3 regions of the Kribbella deserti genome follow, and region 3 is predicted to be linked to each of the others. Evidence: riboswitches for the same ligand, from Rfam matches in the RefSeq annotation. Region 3 holds a riboswitch; each other region holds the start of a gene.
The links. A riboswitch is a leader RNA that binds a small molecule or an ion and turns the genes downstream of it on or off. The one in region 3 is predicted to bind cobalamin.
Positions count from the first base shown of each region.

Region 1: another riboswitch for cobalamin. It lies ahead of ACFFGN_RS30755 (ribonucleoside-diphosphate reductase subunit alpha); the one in region 3 lies ahead of cobN (cobaltochelatase subunit CobN).
Region 2: another riboswitch for cobalamin. It lies ahead of ACFFGN_RS26200 (ABC transporter substrate-binding protein); the one in region 3 lies ahead of cobN (cobaltochelatase subunit CobN).

Region 1 covers NZ_JBHLTC010000039.1:170,643-178,270, forward strand. Annotated here, with positions in the region: gene ACFFGN_RS30740 (GNAT family N-acetyltransferase) at 289-744, opposite strand; gene ACFFGN_RS30745 (hypothetical protein) at 857-1,219, shown strand; gene ACFFGN_RS30750 (DinB family protein) at 1,407-1,988, shown strand; cobalamin riboswitch at 2,106-2,347, shown strand; gene ACFFGN_RS30755 (ribonucleoside-diphosphate reductase subunit alpha) at 2,388-4,904, shown strand; gene ACFFGN_RS30760 (ribonucleotide-diphosphate reductase subunit beta) at 4,901-5,956, shown strand; gene ACFFGN_RS30765 (response regulator transcription factor) at 5,953-6,624, opposite strand; gene ACFFGN_RS30770 (sensor histidine kinase) at 6,625-7,628, opposite strand, start outside.
Region 2 covers NZ_JBHLTC010000035.1:132,283-139,910, forward strand. Annotated here, with positions in the region: gene acs (acetate--CoA ligase) at 1-552, shown strand, start outside; gene ACFFGN_RS26180 (FAD-binding oxidoreductase) at 901-2,241, shown strand; gene ACFFGN_RS26185 (ABC transporter ATP-binding protein) at 2,257-3,126, opposite strand; gene ACFFGN_RS26190 (FecCD family ABC transporter permease) at 3,130-4,167, opposite strand; gene ACFFGN_RS26195 (FecCD family ABC transporter permease) at 4,164-5,165, opposite strand; gene ACFFGN_RS26200 (ABC transporter substrate-binding protein) at 5,162-6,208, opposite strand; cobalamin riboswitch at 6,236-6,423, opposite strand; gene ACFFGN_RS26205 (pyridoxal-phosphate dependent enzyme) at 6,471-7,586, shown strand; gene ACFFGN_RS26210 (helix-turn-helix transcriptional regulator) at 7,579-7,628, shown strand, end outside.
Region 3 covers NZ_JBHLTC010000018.1:204,824-212,451, forward strand. Annotated here, with positions in the region: gene ACFFGN_RS14265 (cobalamin biosynthesis protein) at 45-980, shown strand; gene ACFFGN_RS14270 (phosphoglycerate mutase family protein) at 980-1,660, shown strand; gene ACFFGN_RS14275 (DUF3500 domain-containing protein) at 1,721-2,677, shown strand; gene ACFFGN_RS14280 (family 20 glycosylhydrolase) at 2,684-5,008, opposite strand; cobalamin riboswitch at 5,143-5,286, shown strand; gene cobN (cobaltochelatase subunit CobN) at 5,323-7,628, shown strand, end outside.

The DNA of each region.
Region 1 (7,628 bases), on a different contig from region 3:
CAACCCGACCCACAGCCCGCCAAACCTCGACGCGTGGCGCACGGCAACCCTGGCCCGCAGCGCGGCAGCCCGTCGCGTGGCACGTGGCGGGTGGCGGGTGGCCAGCCTGATGCGAAGCGCGATAAGCCTGCGCAGCGTCCGCGCCAACCCGGCGCGGGACGTGCGGGACCTCCCGAAACCCGGCCAAATCCCACCCGATTCCCGCCCGCCTTAAGCGGATCCAGGCCAAACGCTCCATACCGGATCGATCTAGCGACACCGCACGCCAGTGAGACGCAGGGCGCAAACTCAGAGGTCGCGGAGGAAGCGGGAGGACTTGCCTGCCTGGTCGAGGTAGCCGCGGGCTAGGTAGAAGTCGTGGGCTCGCGCGCGGCGGTCGCTGCTGGTGACCTCCATGCGGGAACAGCCGCGTTCGATGGCGAAGGCCTCCGCGGCGGCGACCAATTCTGCGCCGATACCGCGGCCGCGCGCTTGGTCCGCGACAACCAGCGCCACGATCCGGGCCCAGGAGCCATCCTTCTCGAAGAAGGGGCTGACATGTACGGCGATCACGCCCAGCAACTCGGCAGCTTCGGTCGCTTGCTCGACGGCCTGTTCGGCCACGAGGACCATGCTGGCGGGGTTGTCGGCGAAGGTCTTGAGGCGGGCCTCGACTGATTGCACGCCGTCCTGGGGATAACCCAACTCGTCCAGCAGGCTGGCGATCGGGGCAGCGTCGGCACTCTCGGCTGGTCGTATCCGCATGGCTGGGAATCCTGCCACGGCATGGCAGGTCCCGGACACGTACCGATGGCGGAGGTCAAACGCTTGTAGGTTCTGGCGGTCTGATCGGCCGTCGCCTGAAACCGGAGAGTGCATGAACCGCCTGAGCAAGTTGACCCTCGCCGCCGTCGTTGCCGCCGTGCCCGCGATCCATGGCGGCACCGTCGCCGAGGCGGCCCCGGCCGCCGAGACCGGCGCGGCGATCCAGTGCTACGCGATGCCAGGTGGCGGGTGGATTCACAACGCCCGGACCACCAGCGCCGCGCCGAACCGCATCGGGCCGTACGAGGCGTGCCGCAACACCGGCACGATCGCATCCGGCCGTACGGTCGCGCTCGCCTGCTGGCTCTACAACGACTACAACAACCTCTGGTACAAGACGAACAGCAACACCTACATCTACAGCAGCCACTTCAGCTCATCGGTGAAGGACCGCCTCTCCCCCTGCGAGGGCTGACAACACCACCAACGCCCGGGTCCTCCACGCGAGGCCCGGGCGTTTTCACGTGCCGGCAGGACCTGGGCGCACGCTTGTAGCAGACGGCTGCAGTCAAACGCGTGATCGACACGCCAAGGGTTTGACTTCGCCATCTTCGCCAACAATACTTCGAACATACGTTCGATACGGGGTGAGGAGAAGTGGCATGCCAGAGCCGTTTGACTGGGAGATCCTGCACCGGCAGTCGGCGATGGCGATGGTGCGAGGGCAACTCGGGTTCAGCTGGCTCGTCCTGTCGGGGCGACTGGCCGAATTGACCGATGAGCAATACTTCTGGCGCCCAACTCCAGAGGCGCTGACCGTCGTACGGCGGCACTATGCGGGCCGCTTCCGCCTGCACGGGACAGGCGAGTGGACGGCGCAATGGCCGAACGAGCCGGATCATCGCGGGCCACGGACGATCGCCTGGCTGATCGCGCATCTGACCGAGACGTTCTTCGAGCGCTGGGAGTGGACCTTCGGCGAGAGCAGGCAGAGCCGGACGGACATCACCCTGCACGGCAACGCGCGTGATGCCGTCGCCTGGCTCACGCACTGGGTCGAGGCCTGGCAGCAGTCGATAGCCGAACTGCCTGAGGAGGATGTGATGCGAATAGGCCTGAGCCAGGCCACCGGACTGGACGCGGCATCACCATTCGGCCACGTCGTTCTGCAGCTGAACCGCGAGCTGATCCACCACGGCTCCGAGATCATGACACTGCAAGACCTGCACGCCCTGGCGGCCTGACCCACCCTGGCGACCCACCGGCCCGACCAGCCTGACTGGCCGTGGCGGCCTGACCGGCGGCCGAACTCGGCGGCGACACGCGTGTGCCGGTGGCCAAGATTTGCCCAGCGCGCGGCTAGCATCACTACCGCTAGTGGTCCTGAGCGACTAGCACCACAAGGTGTAGTAGTTCAGGGGTAAGAGGGAATCCGGTGGAAAACCGGAACTGCCCCGCAGCGGTGACCGGGAACGACAGCCGTCCAACGGTTCCAGCAGGAACCGCCGACAGCACTGGACCAGCCAGGTTCGGGAAGCGACGGCCGGTAGGACCGAGAGGTATGCCCGGGAGTCCGAAGACCTGCCATTGGCGCGCGCACCGCCGGTGCGCGCCGCCCGAGGCACTCGCGAGGAGAGAGAGCTTTGACCATCACTTCGGTCCCCCGAAGCACCACCGAAAGCAGCACCGCAAGCAGCACCCGAAGCACCACCGTCAGCCCTCAGCTGGAAATGGACCGACTGCGATTGATCGTGGCCGAGGCCGCTGCCGGGCTCGGCTCGGTCGACCCCGAGCTGATCCTGACGGAGACGCTGGCCACCTGCTACGACGACATCACCCAGGACGAGATCGAGCAGGCGCTGATCATGGCCGCGCGCTCGTTCGTCGAGACCGAGCCGGAGTACGGGTTCGCCGCCGCCCGGCTGCTGCTCGACCGGATCCGCCGGGAGGCGCTCGGCCGCGTGCACGGCGAACCGCGCCAGGCGAGCCAGGCCGATATGGCCGCGGCCTACGTCGAGTACTTCCCGGCGTACGTCGAGACCGGTATCGCGGCGGGTCTGCTCGATCCGGCGCTGGCCGGGTTCGACCTCGGCCGGCTGGCCCGGGCGATCCGGCCCGAGCGGGACCTGCAGTTCGCGTTTCTCGGGCTGCAAACGCTGTACGACCGGTATCTGCTGCACATCGACAAGGTCCGGTTCGAGCTGCCGCAGGCGTTCTTCCTGCGCGTGGCGATGGGCATGGCGCTGCGCGAGCACGACCGCGAGGCGCGCGCGATCGAGTTCTACGAACTGCTCAGCTCGTTCCGCTTCATGTCCTCCACGCCAACGCTGTTCAACTCCGGCACCACCCGTCCGCAGCTGTCCTCGTGCTTCCTCACCACGGTGGAGGACGACCTCGCCGCGATCTTCTCCGGCATTCGCAACAACGCGCTGCTCGCGAAGTACTCGGGTGGTCTCGGCAACGACTGGACGCCCGTGCGCGGGATCGGCGCCAAGATTCGCGGCACGAACGGCGAGTCCCAGGGCGTCGTACCGTTCCTGAAGATCGCGAACGACACGGCCGTCGCGGTCAATCAAGGCGGGAAGCGCAAGGGCGCGGTCTGCGCGTATCTCGAGACCTGGCACATCGATATCGGCGAGTTCCTCGACCTGCGCAAGAACACCGGCGACGAGCGCCGCCGGACCCACGACATGAACACGGCCAACTGGGTGCCCGACTTGTTCGTGCAGCGAGTCGAGGCGGACGAGTCGTGGACGCTCTTCTCCCCCGACGAGACACCCGACCTGCACGAGTTGTACGGCGAGGCCTTCGCCAAGCGCTACACCGAGTACGAGGCCGCCGCCGATCGCGGTGAGATCCGGGTCTTCCGCAGGATCCGCGCGGTAGACCTGTGGCGGCGGATGCTGACCGTGCTCTTCGAGACGGGCCATCCGTGGATCACGTTCAAGGACCCGTCGAACCTGCGCTCCCCGCAGCAGCACGACGGCGTGGTGCACTCGTCGAACCTGTGCACGGAGATCACGCTGAACACCAGCGCCGACGAGACCGCCGTCTGCAACCTCGGCTCGATCAACCTGGTCGCCCATCTGACCAGTGACGGCCTCGACGCCGATTTGGTCCGCGCGACCGTGCGGACGGCCGTGCGCATGCTCGACAACGTCATCGACGTGAACCTGTACTCCACGCCCGAGTCCGAGCGAGCCAACCAGCGGCACCGGCCGGTCGGCCTCGGCCTGATGGGCTTCGCCGACGCGCTTTTCGCCCTGCGAATCCCCTACCAGTGCGAAGCGGCGGTCGAATTCGCCGACATCTCGATGGAACGGATCAGCTACCACGCGATCGAGGCCTCGTCCGAGCTGGCCGCTGAGCGCGGGCGTTATGCCAGTTACGACGGTTCGCTGTGGAGCCAGGGCATCCTGCCGATCGACTCGCTGGAGTTGTTGCGCACGGCAAGGAACGGCGATCTCACCGTCGACACCGGCCAAACGCTCGACTGGGACACCCTCAGGGCCAAGGTACGCCGTGACGGCATGCGCAACTCCAACGTGCTGGCGATCGCGCCGACCGCGACGATCTCCAACATCTGCGGGGTGAGCCAGTCGATCGAGCCGATCTACCGCAACCTGTTCGTGAAGTCGAACATGTCCGGCGAGTTCACCGTCGCAAATCCCTATCTGGTCAAGGATCTCAAGGCGCGCGGACTGTGGGACCAGGCGATGGTCTCCGATCTCAAGTTGTACGACGGTGTGCTCGCGCGGATCGACCGGATTCCGGCCGACCTCAAACAGCTGTACGCGACGGCCTTCGAGATCGACCCGCTCTGGCTGATCAAGGCTGGTTCTCGCCGTCAGAAGTGGATCGACCAGTCGCAGTCGCTCAACCTGTACATGGCGGCGCCCTCGGGCAAGGCGCTCGACGAGTTGTACCGGTCCGCCTGGCGCTACGGCCTGAAGACGACGTACTACCTGCGTTCGCTGTCCGCCACGCACGTGGAGAAGTCGACCCTTCAGGGCACCGACGGCCGCCTCAACGCCGTACCCGTCGCCCCGCCAACGTCAACGTCAACGCAGGCGCCGACGCCACCGCCACCGCCACCGCCACCACTAAAGCCGGCCGACGTCTGCTCGATCGAGAACGAGGATTGCGAGGCCTGCCAGTGAGTGTCACCGGGCTGGGCGAGATCACCCTCGGCGCCGGCCGGGTCGAGGTCAGCGACAAGGCGATGATCAACTCGCGCGCGGATGTGAACCAGCTGCTGCCGCTGAAGTACCAGTGGGCCTGGGACAAATACCTTGCCGGGTGCAACAACCACTGGATGCCCACCGAGGTGTCCATGCAGGCGGATATCGCGTTGTGGAAGAGCAGCGACGGCCTCACCGCGGACGAACGGCTGATGCTGAAACGCAACCTGGGCTTCTTCGCGACCGCCGAGTCGCTGGTGGCGAACAACATCGTGCTCGCGGTCTACCGGCAGCTGACCAATCCCGAGTGCCGGCAGTACCTGTTGCGCCAGGCCTTCGAGGAGGCCGTGCACACGCACACCTTCCAGTACATCTGCACCTCGCTCGGTCTCGACGAGGGCGAGCTGTTCAACATGTACCGCGAGGTGCCGTCGATCTCCGACAAGGACGCCTGGGCGCTGAAGTACACCCAGCACCTGGAGGATCCGGACTTCCGCACCGGTACGCCGGGAGCCGATACGGATTTCCTGCGGGACCTGATCGCGTTCTACGTGGTCTTCGAGGGGATGTGGTTCTACACCGGCTTCGCGCAGATCCTGTCGCTCGGCCGGCGCAACAAGATGGTCGGTATCGCCGAGCAGTACCAGTACATCCTGCGCGACGAGTCGATCCACCTGAACTTCGGCATCGACTGCATCAACCAGATCAAGCTGGAGAACCCGCACCTGTGGACGGACGCGTTCCAGGCCGAGGTGCGGCAGATGCTCGCCGAGGCGTGTGAGCTCGAGGTGGCCTACGGCCGGGCCACCCTGCCGAACGGCATGCTCGGGCTGACGGCCGAGCTCTGCGAGCAGTACATGCACTTCATCACCGACCGGCGGGCCGAGCAGATCGGTCTCGCGCCGATCTTCGGCGAGACCCGCAACCCGTTCGGCTGGATGTCGGAGGTGATGGATCTGAAGAAGGAGAAGAACTTCTTCGAGACCCGCGTCATCGAGTATCAGACCGGATCCGGCCTCAGCTGGGACTAGCCGGAGTTGTGCTGGTGAACGAAAACGGCGAGCTGGGTTCGGTCTCGTAGCTTCAGCTGGCCGAGGATGCTGGAGATGTGGGTCTTCACGGTGCCCTCGGAGATGATCAGCTCCCGGGCGATCTCCCGGTTGCTGGCACCGAGCGCGACCAGGCGCAGGACCTCGCGTTCCCGGTCGGTCAGCCGCGCGATTTGCGGCTGCACCGGCCGGGAGGCGGGCCGGGCGGCGGCGGCCGTGAGAACGGCGACGACCTTGGCCGCGGCGGCGGGTGACAGCTGAACGATGCCGCGCTGGGTCAACCGGATCGCTTCGGCGAGGTCGCGGGCGGGCAGGTTCTTCAGCAGGTAGCCGGCCGCGCCCGCCTGCAGAGCTTGCAGCACGTACTCGTCGTCGTCGAACGTGGACAGGATCAGGACCTTGACGCTCGGCCGGATGCGCGCGATCTCGGCGGTCGCCTGAATCCCGTCGAGCACCGGCATCCGAATGTCCATCAGGACGACGTCCGGGCTCAGGGCCTCGACCTGTCGTAGCGCTTCGGCGCCGTCGGCCGCGGTGCCCACGACGTCCAGCCCCGGTTGGCGTTCAAGGATCGCGGTCAGGCCGTCCCGCATCAGTTCCTGGTCGTCGACGACGAGCAGCCGGATCGTGTCGATCGGGTCCGTTTCCACTCAGGCCTCTCCGTTCGCCGCGCGGGGCAGGGTGATCGCCAGCCGCGTGCCACCACCGGGGGCTTCGAGCAGGTTCAGCCGGCCGCTCACCAGCTCGACCCGTTCGCGAACACCGCGCAGACCGTTGCCGGGGGTGATCGGAGGGCCGATCCCGTCGTCGTCCAGCGTCAGCTCGGCCGCCCGATCTCCCAGTTCTACCGTGAGTCGTACGTGCTGGGCGCCGGCATGGCGCTGAACGTTGGTGAGCCCTTCCTGGGCGGCGCGGTACAGGGCGACCAGTTGCTGCCCGGAGTACCGGTGCTCGTCGCCGGTGATGGTCAGTTCCAGCTCGAACGGCAGTACCTCGAGATCGGCCGCCAGTGAGCGCAGGGCCGGCCCCAGCACGAACGGCGCCCGGTCGCGGCGCAGCGTGTCGACGGACTGGCGCACGTCCGTAAGCGCTTGGTCGGCCAGCCGTTTCGCGTTGCCGATCGCGGTTGCCGCGACGTCCTGTTCGGGTGGCAGCAGCACCTGCGCCTTCTCCAGCTGGACGCTGATCACCGTGAGGTGGTGGCCAAGGCTGTCGTGGATATCGCGGGCCAGCCGGTTCCGCTCCTCGATCGCCGCCAGCTCGGCCACCCGGGCTTGGGAGTCGACCAGGTGGTCGTGCGAGGTGCTGAGTTCGTCGAGCAGCCGCTCAGCGCGTCGACGGCTGGCCTGCTCGCGCCGGATCAGCAGCCCCGTGGTCGTGACCAGCATCAGGGCCAGGGCGAACAGCGCGTACAGATGCAGGTCCTCCGCCCCGGCCGTCCAGAGCGTTTTGCCCTTGGAGAACCGGATCGTGAACCAGGCCAGAATGGCCAGGCAGACCGACACACCGGCCCGCGCTCCCAGCCACGACACGGCAGGGTACGGCAGCGCGAGGTACATGATCGAGGCGATCCTCAGCCCGTCGACCTGAGTCAGAACCTCGATCAGCCCGGCCTGAATCGCCAGGGCAGCAACGGCGACACCCAGCGGCGGCT
Region 2 (7,628 bases), on a different contig from region 3:
ACCGAGCCCTGGCCGTCGATGCTGCGGGGTATCTGGGGCGATCCCGAGCGCTACCGGGAGACGTACTGGTCGCGGTTCGAGGGGCTGTACTTCGCGGGCGATGGCGCGAAGAAGGACGAGGACGGCGATCTGTGGCTGCTCGGCCGGGTGGATGACGTGATGAACGTGTCGGGCCATCGGCTCTCGACGGCCGAGATCGAGTCGGCCCTGGTCTCGCATCCGAGCGTGGCCGAGGCGGCGGTTGTCGGCGCGACGGACGAGACGACCGGGCAGGCGGTGTGCGCCTTCGTGATTCTGCGCGGTACCGCGACCGAGACGGCGGACAGCGTGACCGAGCTGCGCAATCACGTCGCCAAGGAGATCGGCCCGATCGCCAAGCCCCGTCAGATCATGATCGTGGCCGAACTGCCCAAGACCCGCTCCGGCAAGATCATGCGCCGCCTCCTGCGCGACATCGCCGAAAACCGGGAGGTAGGCGATACGTCCACCTTGGCCGACACCAACGTCATGAACCTCATCCGCACCGGCCTCACCACCTCGTCGGAGGACTAAGCCGGGGACGGAACCGCCCTCGCACGGTAGGGCGGGCAACCGCTGAGGGTGGCGCCACTCGCCGCGGTACGGCGGCCGATTGGTGATGTTGCGACGATTCGGCGCATCTTGCGCCCTCTTGGCGCAGGGGGCAACCGTCGGATGCCGGGTTCAACCGGGCGTGATGGATGCGCCCAATCGTCGCCTGTCAGTGGCGCCACTTTCACCGGTTGCTCACCCTGACGTGGCCGGCGTGGTCGCGGGCCAGGGCTGGGGGACGCATGTGACTCAGGCCACATCGTGGGGTTGTCACATCTTGGGGGTGGTGGGGGTCAACGGGGAAACAGCTGATCCCCTGGGAGGAAAGTTATGAGTGCAAAGGTGGAGACCTTTCGGCGTGCGTTCGGTGGCGGGGTTGTTGAGCCGGGGACGGCGGAGTACGAGGGGGCTAGCCGGGCGGTGTTGGCGTTGGGGGCGCCGGCGTACGTGCTCCGCCCCGGCAGTACCGAGGACGTCCAGGCGGCGGTTCGGTTCGCCGTCGAGGCTGGGCTCGAGCTTTCGGTGCGAGGTGGTGGGCATAGCTTTCCGGGCTTCGGCACCAACGACGGGGGCGTGGTGATCGACCTCAGCCAACTCGCGAACGTCGAGGTGATCGACAAGGACCGTCACCTGGTTCGTATCGGCGGCGGCGCTGTCTGGGGCCAGGTCGCGGCGGCGTTGGCCCCGCACGGGCTGGCCATCTCGTCGGGCGACAACAAGGCCGTCGGCGTCGGCGGGTTGACGCTCACCGGCGGCATCGGCTGGAAGGTCCGCAAATACGGCCTGGCCCTGGACAACCTCGCCGCCGCGGAACTGGTCACCGCCACCGGCGACGTCGTACGGGCCAGCGCCGAGGAGAACCCCGAACTGTTCTGGGCACTTCGCGGCGGCGGAGGCAACTTCGGCATCGTGACCGCCTTCGAGTTCGTGGCCCATCCGGCCACCGACGTCTTCCATGGCCGGATCACCTTCCCGGCGGCGGAGGCGAGCGCCGTACTGCAGGGCTGGGCCGAGTACCTCCGCACGGCCACCGCGGACCTCACGTCGATCGTGGCGCTGGCCAACCCGTTCGCCGGTGGGCACGAGGCCCCGGTGGAGATCCACGTGGTGTTCGATGGCGACGACACCGAAAGCGCTGCTGAGGCGATCGACCCGATTCGGCGGCTCGGTACGGTGCTCGACGACAACGTCACGCTCAAGCCGTACGCCGACACGCTCGAGGAGGGCGTGGTCCCGCCGCCCGGCATCCAGATCGTGACGCGAAGCGCCTTCGTACACCGGGAATCCGTGTCCGCGGCCCTGGCCACCCTCGCCGAGGTAGGCACCTCCGAACGGTCACCCGCGATCGCCATTCGCAGCGTCGGTGGCGCCGTGTCGCGAGTGGCCGAGGACGCGACGGCGTACGCGCATCGCCAAGCGGAGTTGATGATCGTGACCGCGACGGTGGGCCCGAAGCCGGTGATCGAGGCCACCCGGCCAGGCCTGGACGCGATCTGGGGGCGGCTCGCGCCGAACACCAAGGGCGTCTACGCGAACTTCACCGCCTCGGCGACCGATGACGAGGTGGCCGCGATCTACCCGACCGCGACGTACGAGCGGCTGGCGACGGTCAAGCGCCAGTACGACCCGAACAACCTCTTCGCCGGCAACCACAACATCCGCCCGGCGTAACCCCTTCGGTTGCGTTCATTCGTCGGATTCCGCCCTCAGCTCAGCTGACCTCCACCCGCGAGCCGGCGGGTGGAGGGCGGAGGCCGACGAAGAACGCTGAGTGCGGGACGAGCGCGGCCTCGGCAGGACCAGCGGGGTGCCGGTGAGGGGATCCGGGATGACCGCGCAGGGCAGGCCGAAGACGTCCTCGACCAGGTCCGCCGTCACCACCTCGGACGGTGGGCCTTCGGCGACCACTTGGCCGTGTTTCAACGCGATCAGGTGGTCGGCGTACCGGCTGGCCAGGTTCAAGTCGTGCAGCACCAGCACCACCGTCTTGCCCCGGTCCACGTTCAGATCGCGAACCAGGTCGAGCACCTCCAACTGGTGGGCCAGATCGAGGAAGGTGGTCGGTTCGTCCAGCAGCATGATCTCGGCGTCCTGGGCGAGGGCGAGGGCGATCCACACCCGCTGGCGCTGACCACCGGACAGCTCGTCCAGCGAGCGATCGGCCAGCTCCAGGGTGTCCGTGGCCCGCATCGCTTCCAGCACGGCCAGTTCGTCCTGTTTCGACCACTGACGGAACCACCGTTGATGCGGATGCCGCCCCCGGCCGACCAGGTCCGCCACGGTGATGCCGTCCGGCGCGATCGGCTGCTGCGGCAGCATGCCGAGCCGGGTCGCGAAAGCGCCCGCGGCCAGGCGAGTCACGTCTACGTCGTCCAGCAGAACCACCCCGGTACGAGGCGCGAGCAGCCGGGCCAATCCGCGAAGCAGGGTGGACTTGCCGCAGGCGTTGGCCCCGACGATCACGGTGACCCGTCCGGCCGGGATGTGGACCGATAGATCCGCGACCACCGGTTCGGCGTCGTACGCCAGAGTGAGGTGCTGCGCTTGCAGGGACATGGATCAGCCTCCCCGCCCGACGCGATTCGCGCGGGCCATCAGGATGAGCAGGTACGGCGCGCCGAGAAAGGCCGTCACGATGCCTACCGGCAAGGTGGTCGGCGCGAAGATCTGGCGCGCCACCAGATCCGAAACCACCACTAGTAAGGCCCCGATCGCGCCCGAGGTGAGCAGGCCGATCACGCGTTCCGCCAGTAGCCGCCGGGTGATCTGCGGCGCGACGAGGGCGACGAACCCGATCGGCCCGGCCGCCGCCGTGGCGAGCGCGGCGAGAGCCACCCCGGCGAGGATCAGCAGGCCGCGGGCCAGTTCGACCCGGCCTGCCAACGTACGAGCGAGGTCGTCACCCAGTTCGAGCAGCCTCAGCTGGCGGGACAATCCGACGGCCAACGGGACCACAACGAGCAAGGTGCCACCCATTAGCGCCGCGTGCGCCCAGGTCCGGCCGGACAGACTGCCCGCCAGCCACAACGAGGCACTCTTGGCCGTGTAGATATCGGCCAGCGTGAGCAGGTACGACGTTGCCGCGCCGGCCATGGCGGTGATACCGATGCCCACCAGAACCAGGCGATATCCGGCCACGCCGCGACGATAGGCCAGCAGATAGATAATCGTTGCCGTCGACAACGAACCGAGCAACGCGCCGACGGGGATCCAGCCCGCGCCACTGCCGAGCACGGTGATCATCACGACGGCGGCGAGCGCGGCACCGGCGTTGATGCCGATCAGATCCGGGCTCACCAGCGGATTACGCGCCAGCCGCTGGAAGATCGCACCCGAGATCGCGAACGCCGCACCGACGCCCATCCCGACCAGGACGCGCGGCAGCCGGCTGTTCACCACCACGTCGGTCATGATCAGGGAGCCGTTACCCGCAAGGGTGTTGAGCACATCCGCCAGCGGAATTTCGTAGTCGCCAAGCGTCAGCGACACCGCCGCCACAGCGAAGGTCAGCACCCACGCGATCGAACCGGTGACCAGGCTGACCAGATCCACCCGCGCCGAGACCGGCCCGGAACGCAGTACGACCAGGCGGTTCACAGTTCGGCCAGCTTCCGGCGGCGGACCAGCGCGATGAACAGCGGCGCGCCGACCAGCGCGGTCACGATGCCCACCTGGAGTTCACCGGGCCGGACCACCAGACGGCCGATGACGTCGGCGAGCAGCAGTACGGTCGGCGCGAGCACCATCGACCATGGCAGGATCCAGCGGTAGTCCGAGCCGACGATCGCCCGCGCCATGTGCGGAACCGTCAACCCCACAAAGGCGATCGGCCCGGCGATGGCGGTCGCCGTACCGGCCAGCGCCATCACCGCGAGGGCGGCGATGAGGCGAACCAGGTTGACCTTGGTACCGAGGGTGCTGGCGAGTTCGTCACCGAGCGCGATCTGGTTCAGCGAACTGGCCAGGCCAAGCGCCAGAACGGATCCGGCCAGGATGAAGATCCACGCCTGGCTGATGGTCGGTACGTCGGCACGCCCGAGCGAACCGACCACCCAGAAGCGGAACTCGTTCAACGTGGAGATGTCGAGCAAGGTGATCGCGGACGTGACCGAGCCGAGGAATGCCGAAATGGCCGCGCCCGCGAGCGCCAGCTTCACCGGGGTGGCGCCGCCGCGGCCGGCCGAGCCGACCAGGTAGACCACAACGGTTGCCACCAGAGCACCAGCCATCGCGAACCAGACGTAACCGCTGAGGCTGTGGATGCCGAGCAGGCCGATCGCCACCACGACCGCGAGGGCGGCACCGGCGTTCACCCCGAGGATGCCCGGCCCGGCGAGCGGGTTCCGGGTCACGCCCTGGATCACCGCACCCGCGAGACCGAGGCCGGCGCCCGCGAGCAGGCCTGCCATCGTGCGGGGAAACCGCAGGTACCGGATCACGCGGTCGGTATCGGAACCGGTGAAGCCGCGCGCGGCGGCGTACACCTCGTCGGGTCCGAGGAAGCGGTCACCGACCATCACCGAGACCACGACCACACCGGCCAGCACGGCCAGGGCGATCAGCAGACCCGCCGCACGCTGAGCCTGGAACCTCACTTGACCAGGTCGGGATGGATGATGCCGGCGATCAGCTCGGTGGTGTGCGCACCCCGCACACCGGCCGAGTGATGCGCGAACAGGAACGGCTTGATCCGCTTGTTCCGGACCGCCTTCAGATTCGCCAGCGCCGGGTTGTTCATCAACGCGGCCACCTCCGCGGCGGCGTCGGCCTCGGTCATCGTGGCGTCGCAGCAGTCACTCACCAGCACGTAGTCCGGATTGCGCTTGATGAACTCCTCCATGCTGATCTTCACGTTCCGCCGGGAGGTGAGATCGGCGAAGGCGTTCACACCGCCGGCCTCGCGAATCAGCACGGTGCCGAAGTCCGGACCGCCCGAGACGGTCATGCCGCCTTCGAGGTTGGCCCGCAGGATGGCGACCGTCGGCCGGTCGGCCCCGGCCACTTTCTGGCGCACGGCCGCGATCCGGGTCTTCTGGTCGGCGACTACCGCTTCGGCCCGTTCGGACACCCCGAAGATCCGGCCGAGGTCGCGCAGATCGGCGTACACGTTGTCCATCGAGACGGTCTTCGGGTCGATCGCCTCGTCCCCGAGACCGTCCGCCGTCGGGCAGAGCGGGCTGAAGATCCACGTCCGCACGCCGAGTTCGGCCAGGCCCTTGCGTGCGCCGAAGCTCGCGTCACTGCCGTTGCTGCTGAACACGTCGTTGAACCCGGACAGCACGAAGTCCGGATTCTGGCTGAGCAGCTCCTCGCGACTGGGCAGGTTCTTGTAGTACTTCCGGGACTTCTGGGCCTCCGCGTACTCGGGCAGCACCACCGCGTCCAGGTACGCCGTACCGACGAGGCGGTCCGAGATCCCCAGCGCATGGGCCATCTCGATCGCCGGCTGGTACGCCGCGAAGACGCGCTTGGGTGGGCCATCGACGGTGACGTCCAGGCCGCAGTTCCGCACGGTGATGGCGGCGGCCCCGGTTTCGTCACCCGCCTGGGCGGCACCACCGCAGCCGGCGACCAGGCTGCTGCCAACGGTCAGCGCGGTCAGAATCAGGACAGGTTTCAGCAACGCACCAACGGCCATAGGACCGCTCCTCCAGCACCTCGTGGACGGGTCTGACGCGTCGTAGCCGGTCTCCTGGCTGACGGGATACCTCGTGCGCCGACGGGCCTTCCCAGTTGCTCACGCAACCAGTGACCCCTGCTGGGCAGGGTGGCCGATGCACTTCCCGATCACAGTGGCGAGGGCCGCGCCGGTATCTCACCGGCTTCCCGAGCACCACGACGGCGCCACGGTAGCCCATGCCGACATTGATAGACTAAATGTCTACGATTAGACTTATCGTATGAGTGAGCCGACGTACGTCGATCCGCGGTCCGGGCGCGACTACCCGCTGGAGGTTTCCCGCTGGCGCGGGGACGATGGCGCACCGCTGACCGTGTCGGCGCTGCCGGGCATCGGCCCCGACGAGATCGACCCGGGCGTTCGCTCGTTGTGGCGGTATCGTGCCGCTCTGCCCGGCGACATCCGCGAACCGGTCACCCTCGGCGAGGGATGTACGCCGCTGGTGGATCAGCGCTGGGGCGACGCCGACGTGCTGTTCAAGCTCGAGTGGTTCAGCCCGACGGGCAGCTTCAAGGACCGCGGTACCAGCGTGATGATGTCGTACCTCGCGGGCCAGGGCATCGACCGCGTGATCGAGGACAGCTCCGGCAACGGTGGTTCCTCGGTCTCGGCGTACAGCGCTCGCGCCGGCATCCAGGCCCGCATCCTCGCGCCCGAGGGCACCTCCCCGGCGAAGGTGCTGCAGAGTCGCGCGTACGGCGCCGAGGTCGAACTCGTCCCGGGCGACCGCGAGGCCACCTCGGCCCGCGCGCTGGCGGAATCAGCCGAGACGTACTACGCGAGCCACAACTGGCATCCGTTCTTCCTGCAAGGGACCAAAACCCTGGCCTACGAACTCTGGGAGGACCTCGGCTTCCGCGCGCCCGATGCCGTCGTCACCGTGGCCGGGGCGGGCAGCATCGTGCTCGGGTGCGACCTGGGCTTCTCCGAACTCCTCGCGGCCGGGCACATCCCCCGGCTGCCAAGGTTGCTCGTCGCCCAGCCGGAGGCGTGTGCGCCCATCGTCGGCGCGTTCCACGATCAGCCGGTGGAGTTCACGCCGACGATCGCGGAGGGTACGGCGATCCAGCGGCCGATCCGGTTGCCCGAGGTGGTCGCGGCCATCCGGCGATCCGGCGGGGACCTCGCGGCCATTCCGGAGGCCGGCATCGCCGGAGCGGTACGGCGCCTGGCCTCGGTCGGGCTCTACGCCGAACCGACCAGCGCGACGGCCGCCGCGGCGATCGAGGTGTTCCGCGCCCGCGGGCAGATCCGCCCGGGCGAAACGACCGTGGTGATCCTGACCGGGTCGGGGCTGAAGGCAACCACCCGGATGGCCGAGGTCTTCGATGCCTGAGCTGACTCGATTGACTGAGGACGAACTACTGCTGCGCGAGGC
Region 3 (7,628 bases):
CGATGGAAAACCCTGCGCCTTCACGGGCCTGGCAGACTGCCCGGGTGTTCGTAGCGCGTGGGATCGGGTTGGTACTGGGGTTCGTGGCGGATCGTGTTCTGGGTGATCCGGAGCGCTACCACCCTGTAGCCGGGTACGGGCAGGCCGCCGCGGCGCTGCAACAACGGATGTACGCCGACTCCCGCGCGGCCGGTACGGCGTACACGGTCGTGCTGGTCGGTACGGCGACTGCCGCCGGTCTAGCTGTCGAGAAGCTGGCCAACCGCCATCCAGTGGTTCAGGCCCTTGCGACTGGCGTAGCCACTTGGGCGGTTCTAGGCGGTCGCAGCCTCGAGAGGGAAGCCGAGATCATGGCGTCGCACCTAGACGCCGGGGACATGCCTGCCGCTCGCAAACGCCTGAGCCACCTCTGCAGCCGCGACGCGACAGACCTGGTTCCAGCGGAACTGGCGCGGGCAACGGTCGAGTCGATCGCGGAGAACACCTCGGACGCTTGCGTTGCACCCCTGCTCTGGGGAGGCGCCTTCGGCGTACCGGGGCTTGTCGGTTATCGCGCGGTCAACACGCTCGACGCGATGGTGGGCTACCGCTCGGCGAAGTACCTGAAGTTCGGCTGGGCCTCGGCTCGGCTGGACGACGTGGCGAACTACCTGCCGGCCCGGGCGTGCGCCGTACTCACCGGGCTGGTCGCGGGAAGGCCTGCCGAGGCCTGGCGGATTTGGCGTCGCGACGCGCCCGGCCATCCGAGTCCGAACGCGGGACCGGTGGAGGCCTCGTTCGCCGGAGCGCTCGGGCTTCGCCTGGGCGGTTCGAACACCTACGGGAACGAGGTGGAGGACCGGGGCACGCTCGGCGACGGCCCGCGCCCCGGCGTACCCGACATCCGCCGTACCGCCGACCTCGCCCGGCGCGTCGCGATTGCGGCCGCGGCCACCGCCGTGGTGCTGTCTTTCCGTACCGGTAGGAAGGGGACCTCCTGATGGGGTTGAGCAAGCGGCCGCTGCGGATCGCGCTGGTGCGGCACGGCGAGTCCGAGGCCAACCTGGACAAAAGCATCTTCGAGCGCGTGCCAGACCACGCCATTCCGCTCACCCCACACGGCTGGCAGCAGTCGGCCAAAACCGGCGCGGAACTGCGCGAGCTGTTCGAGAACGAGCCCGTCCGCGTCTACGTCTCGCCGTACCTGCGGGCTTTGCAAACCCTGGAGGGCCTCGGCATCGACGACCTGGTCGAGACTGCCCGGGAGGAGCCGCGGCTGCGGGAACAGGACTGGGCGAACTACCAGGACACTGCCGACATCCTCCGCCAGAAAGAACTGCGCAACTCCTACGGCCACTTCTTCTACCGGTTCACGCATGGCGAGTCCGGGTCGGACGTGTACGACCGGGTCTCGACGTTCCTGGAGACGATGCACCGCGACTTCGAGAGCGCGGACGCGCCGCGGAACATCCTGCTGGTCTCGCACGGTCTGACGATGCGGCTGTTCTGTATGCGCTGGTTCAAGTGGTCCGTGCGGTTCTTCGAGACCCTGTCGAATCCGGACAACGCCGAGACCCGGGTCCTGCTCCGGCAGCCCGATTACCGCTACAAGCTCGATCGGCCGTTCGACCAGTGGTGCGACTACACCCCCACGCCACGCGAACGCTCCGCCTGGCTCTGACCCCGGAATGAGCCAACCGGCGTCTAGGGTCGCGGGGAACTTCGGATTGGGAGGCCGTTCATGAGGGATCTGCTGCGCGATGTCACGCTCGAACTGCTGGAGACGCTCGACGAGGCGCAGAGCAGCGCGATCCGGGCGCCGTTCGATGTGGACGACCGGCTCGAGTGGACGTACCTGCCGGGCGCTCGTCCCGGGCTGACCCTCGGGGAGATGACCGCGGACCAGCGAGTGCTCGCGCGGCGGCTGATCGAGATCGCCTGCAGTGAGCGCGGCCTGACCGACGCACTAGGCGTGATCGCGGCCGAGGGCATTCGGCGCAACCTCCCGCAGCTCGCGCCGGGTTCGACCGTCGACCTGTTCGAGGACCAGCGGTATTTCCTGCGCATCCTCGGTGATCCCGCCGGCGACGAGCCGTGGGCCTGGCGGCTCAACGGCCATCACCTGGCCCTCCACCAGACCGTCACCGCCGCGGGCGTTTCGATCACGCCGCAGTTCTTCGGTTCCGAGCCGACGACCGTGCTCGAAGGCCCGCACACCGGCCGGCGGTTCCTCGCGGCGGAGGAGTGGCTCGCCCGCGACCTGCTCGCCGCGCTCGAACCAGCCCAGCGGGAGCTCGCGATCGTCTCCCCGGACGCGCCGGACGACATCCTCACCCGGTTCGACCCGGTCGCGGATCCGGGCCTGCTGCACAAGGGCCTGCCGTACGGCGAACTCGATCCGCGCCAGCGCGACCTGTTCACCCGCCTGGTCGACCAGTACGTCGGCCGCGCGGCCGAACCGATCGCCCAGCGCGCGTGGCACGACATCACCGACGCGGGCATCGAGCAGCTGACCTTCGCCTGGGCGGGTAGCCCGAAACCAGGCGAAGGCCACTACTACTCGATCGCCGGCCCGACGTTCCTCCTGGAGTACGACAACACCCAGGACGAGGGAAACCACATCCACTCGGTCTGGCGCGATCTGCGCAACGACTGGGCCCACGACCTCCTAGCCGCCCACTACGCCGCCCATAGCTAACGGACCTCAGGACCCGTAAAGCCAGAACTCGTACAGCGAATAGCCGTACGTCGTCGCGCGGGTGACACCTTGCATCCGCACGAACTTGACCGGCTCGGGCGCATTGAGCGTGACGGTGTCGTCCTTGCAGGTCGACGTGCCGACCGTGGCCGCGTCACGCCAACTGGTCCCATCGGCCGAAACCTGGATCCGGTACGCCGACGCGCAAGCCGCCTCCCAGAACAAGCGAGCCGAGCTGACCCGCGCGGGCTGCGCGAGCGTGAGCTGGAGCCACTCGCCGTTGGCATAACCGGACGCCCACCGTGTGGTCAGATCGCCATCGTTGACGTGCCGGGCGGCCAGCCGATCCAGACCCGCCTCCACGGACGAGGCCGAGGCGGTCGCCGTGAAGGAGAGGTGCCGCAGCCCCTCGGGAGCGGGCGGCACGGTACGAACGGCCGTCTGCGTCGTGGACCGCAAGTGGATGCCGCGATGCAACGCCGAGACACGCAGCACGGCTGGTGCGGCGGCACTCGGCGCGGTCCGCTGTGCGGTGAGCCGCCAGCTCCAAACGGCGGACTCGCCGGCTTCGAGATCTCCGTCGCCCGCGCTGAGTGGTTCGATCGAGACACCCGTGGCGGCGAGTTCGACGGCCGGCTGCACCCGGGTCAACGTCGTACCGCCGCGGTTCGTGACAGTCGCCGACAAGGTGGCCGACTCGCCCGCCGCGAGCGGGGCGACGGCGCCGGCCGTGATGCCGAGCCGCGGATCACCGGCCGTGGGCAGCGTGGTCGCGATCATCTCGGTGCCGGGTCCGATGCCCAAAGCGGAAGCCCTGCTCATGAAGGACTCATACGACAGACCGGGCTCCGCGCCCCGCCACATCTTCTGTGCGAGAACGCCGAAGGCCGGTTCGACCAGCCCATGCACGTCCAGCTCGTCGTAGTCAGCGTGCACGAGGTCGTTCCAGACCGCGGACATGGCGCCCCGGAGCAGCGGGTCGGCGGCGTCGACCGTCTGCCCACCGGCGAAGACGTTCGGCTGCCAGTTGTCGAACAGCCAGCGGCCGTCCAGCCCGCGACCGTGGTAGTAGTTCGCGAACGGCACGATGTAGAGCAACGCGTCGTTCGTGTTGATCAGGGGATACCCGTCGGCCAGCGCCGCCTTCGGGCCGTACCAGCTGTTGTTCCACGAGTTGATCGTGACGTCGCGGTCGTAGCCGTTCGCGCTGCCGGCCATCACCGAGAAGCTGCCCCACGCCGAAGCGGTCTTGCCGAGGCTGCGAACGTGCGCGGTGATGTCGTTGAAGTACTGGCGGTACTGCGGCTCGTACTCCCTCGGGTACTCGTCCGCGCCGACATGTACGGCCGGCCCTCGGAACCACGGGATGAACTCGTCGAACACCTGCTTCATGAACTCGGTCGTTGTCGGCTTGGTCAGATCGAGGTGGTCGGAGTTGCCGCCGTTGAGCCCGAGGGTTGGATCGAACTCGATGAACGCGCGGGCGTGGGCGGGTGCGTCGATCTCCGGCACGATCGTGACGTGGTGATCCGCCGCCACCGACTCCAGCCGATCCCAGTCGGCGCGACTGAACGAGCCGTCCTTCGCCGCGAGGCCCGCGAACCGTGGATTGTCCGAGGCCAACCGGAACGCCGACTGTGCCTTCGACCAGTCACCACCGGGCGCGGTGATCTCGTTGTCGTTCAGATGGATCTGGAAGGTGTTGAGCTTGAACCAGCTCATGTAGCGGACGTAGTCGCGGACGTACTTCTGGTCGAACCAACGCCGTCCGACATCGAGCATGAACCCACGCACGGCATAGTTCGGCCAGTCGATCGCGCTACCCACCGGAACCGTGGCCTCGCCGGGGCTTTGGCGCACCAGCATCTGCAGCAGACTGCGCGTCGCCCAGAACGCGCCGGTCGTCGTACGGCTCACGATTCGTACGCCGTTGGTGGTGTCCAGCTGGTAGCCCTCCTTCGCGGCGACTGCCGTGGCGGGACCGACGTTGGCGGCGGGATCCAGCCGTACGGCGATGTCGCGCGCGGTCGGACGGGACTCGACCACGACCGGAACGCTCCAGCCGGTGATCGCCCGCAGGTCGTCACGGAGCTGCCCGGCGACCTCGCGAAGTGCCACCGCGTCGGCGGGCCGCAGAGTGACTCGCAGGTCGCGGCGGAGCCTCAGCTGCCCGGTGCCGCCGGTCCACTGCTGCAGGGCGGGCACTACGGCTGGTGCGGCGTTGACTTCTTCAGCTTCGACTGTCGCGGCGCTTGCTGGACTGATGGCGGGTGGTGTGGCGGTGGCCAGCAGGCCGGCCACCAGTAGCAGGGCGGTGCACAAACGACTCATCGGCGCTCCTTTAGTACAACACTCATGCCCGAACATGATCATTAGAGCTTTGAATGCGCAGTTTCACGCTTTCGAGAGTTTTGAGCAGGCACGTGCGAACGTCAAGGCCTCGGCGTTGGCGGCTCGCCAGCCGCAGGCAGCAGGAGGGGCGGTGGTCGGCTAGAGTTCGGGACGTCATCGACGGCAATGCAGGAACCCGGTGCAAGTCCGGGACGGTCCCGCCACTGTGACCCCGTAACCCGGGGGAGTCAGGAACTGCCGCCGTCGGATCAGCCCACCCGGGGCGCGGACACCCCGAGGAAGGACGCCGGAACATGGCCTCGGCCACCCCCGATCTTCTCCTGCTCTCCACTGCGGACACCGATCTGCTCGCGGCCGCCCAGGCCGATACCGGCTGGCGGGTCGCGAACCCGGCGCGGGTCGAGCTCGACTCGCTGCCCACCCTGCTTGACGGCGTCGAGGTCGTAGTGGTCCGCCTGCTCGGCGGTCGCCGCGCCTGGGAGGAGGGCCTCGACGCCGTCATCTCCTCGGGCCTTCCGGTGGTGGTGCTCAGCGGTGAGGCCGCGCCCGACGCCGAGCTGATGTCGCTGTCGACCGTGCCCGCCGGTGCCGTCACCGAGGCCCTCGCCTATCTGCGCGAAGGCGGCTCGGCCAACCTGGCGAACCTGGCCGCGTTCCTGCGCGACACCCTGCTGCTCACCGGTGACACCTTCGAGCCGCCGCAGACCCTGCCGACGTACGGCGTGCGCGAAGGCCGTTCCTTCGTGCCGGACGAGCGGCCCGTGATCGGCGTCGTGTACTACCGGGCGCACGAGATCAGCGGTAACACCGCCTTCGTGGATGCGCTGGCCGACGCGATCGAGGCCGCCGGCGCGCAGGCCCTGCCGGTCTACTGCGGCACCTTGCGTGGGCTCGACCCGTCGTCGGAGGAGAACGCCGAGCTGTTCGGCCTGTTGAGTAAATGCGACGCCCTGGTCACGACCTTGCTCGCCGCGGGCGGCACGGTCGCGGCCGACGCGAGCGCGGGTGGCGCCGACGACGCCTGGGACGCGGGCGCGCTGGCATCACTCGACATCCCGTTGATCCAGGGCCTCGCGCTGACGTCGACCCGTGAGGTGTGGGAGGCGAGCGACGCCGCGATCAGCCCGCTCGACGCCGCCACCCAGGTCGCGATCCCGGAGTTCGACGGCCGCCTGATCAGCATTCCCTTCTCGTTCAAGGCGTACGACGCCGAGGGCATCGCGTCGTACGCGCCGGATCTGGAACGCTGCGCGCGGCTGGCCGGAATCGCGGTCGCCCAGGCCCGCCTGCGCCACGTTGAGCCCAAGGACAAGAAGCTCGCGCTGGTGCTGTCGTCGTACCCGACCAAGCACGCCCGGATCGGTAACGCCGTCGGCCTCGACACCCCCGCCAGCGCCGTCGTACTGCTCGGGCAGTTGAAGGAAGCCGGCTACGACCTCGGCAATCTGGATCTCGCCGAACTGCAGGGCAGTGACGGCGCCGATGGGCTGATCCACCGCCTGATCACCGCCGGTGGGCATGACGTCGACTGGCTGACCGACGAGCAGCTCGCGAACGCTGTCGCGAAGATCCCGCTGTCCACGTACGCGAAGTGGTTCGGCGCGGTGCCTTCTTCGTTGCAGGAGGCAATGACCGAGGCGTGGGGGGACGCGCCCGGCGAGTTGTACGTCGACAACTCCGGGCCGGAGTCGGCGATTGCGCTTGCGGCGTTGAGATTTGGCAACGTCGTACTGATGATCCAGCCGCCCCGGGGCTTCGGCGAGAACCCGGTCGCGATCTACCATGACCCGGAGATGGCGCCGTCGCATCACTACCTCGCGGCCTATCGCTGGCTCGAGGCCGCGCCTTCCGATGGCGGGTTCGGCGCGCACGCGGTCGTCCACCTCGGCAAGCACGGCACGCTCGAGTGGCTGCCAGGCAAGGGAATCGGCATGGCCGCCGATTGCGCGCCCGACGCCGTACTGGGCAACCTGCCGCTGGTCTACCCGTTCATCGTGAACGACCCGGGCGAGGGTACGCAGGCCAAGCGCCGCGGTCACGCCGTCATCGTCGATCACCTGGTACCGCCGATGGCGCGCGCCGAGACGTACGGCGATATGGCGAAGCTGGAGTACCTGCTCGACGAGTACGCGACCGTGCAGGCGCTCGACCCGGACAAGGTGCCGACGTTGCGCGCCCAGATCTGGACGTTGATCCAGGCCGCGCAGTTGCACCACGATCTGCACACCGAGTCGAAGCCCGAAGACGACGAGTTCGACGACTTCGTGTTGCACCTCGACGGGTATCTGTGCGAGATCAAGGACGTTCAGATTCGCGACGGCCTGCATATTCTCGGTGGCGGTCCGGTGGGGGAGGCGCGGGTCAATCTCGTGCTGGCGATTCTGCGCGCGAACCAGATGTGGGGCGGCCGCTCCGGCGCCGTCCGGGGTCTGCGCGCGGCGCTCGGGGACACCTTCGGCGTGGACGAGGCCGCCTTGCTGGAGAATCCCGGCCTGCGCGTCGAGTCGCTGGAAGCCCTTGCGGCGTTGACGGATCTGCCCGCGGTCTCGGCGGCGGACGGTGTCGATCTGCTCGAGGCCGTCGCGCGCAAGCTGGTGGT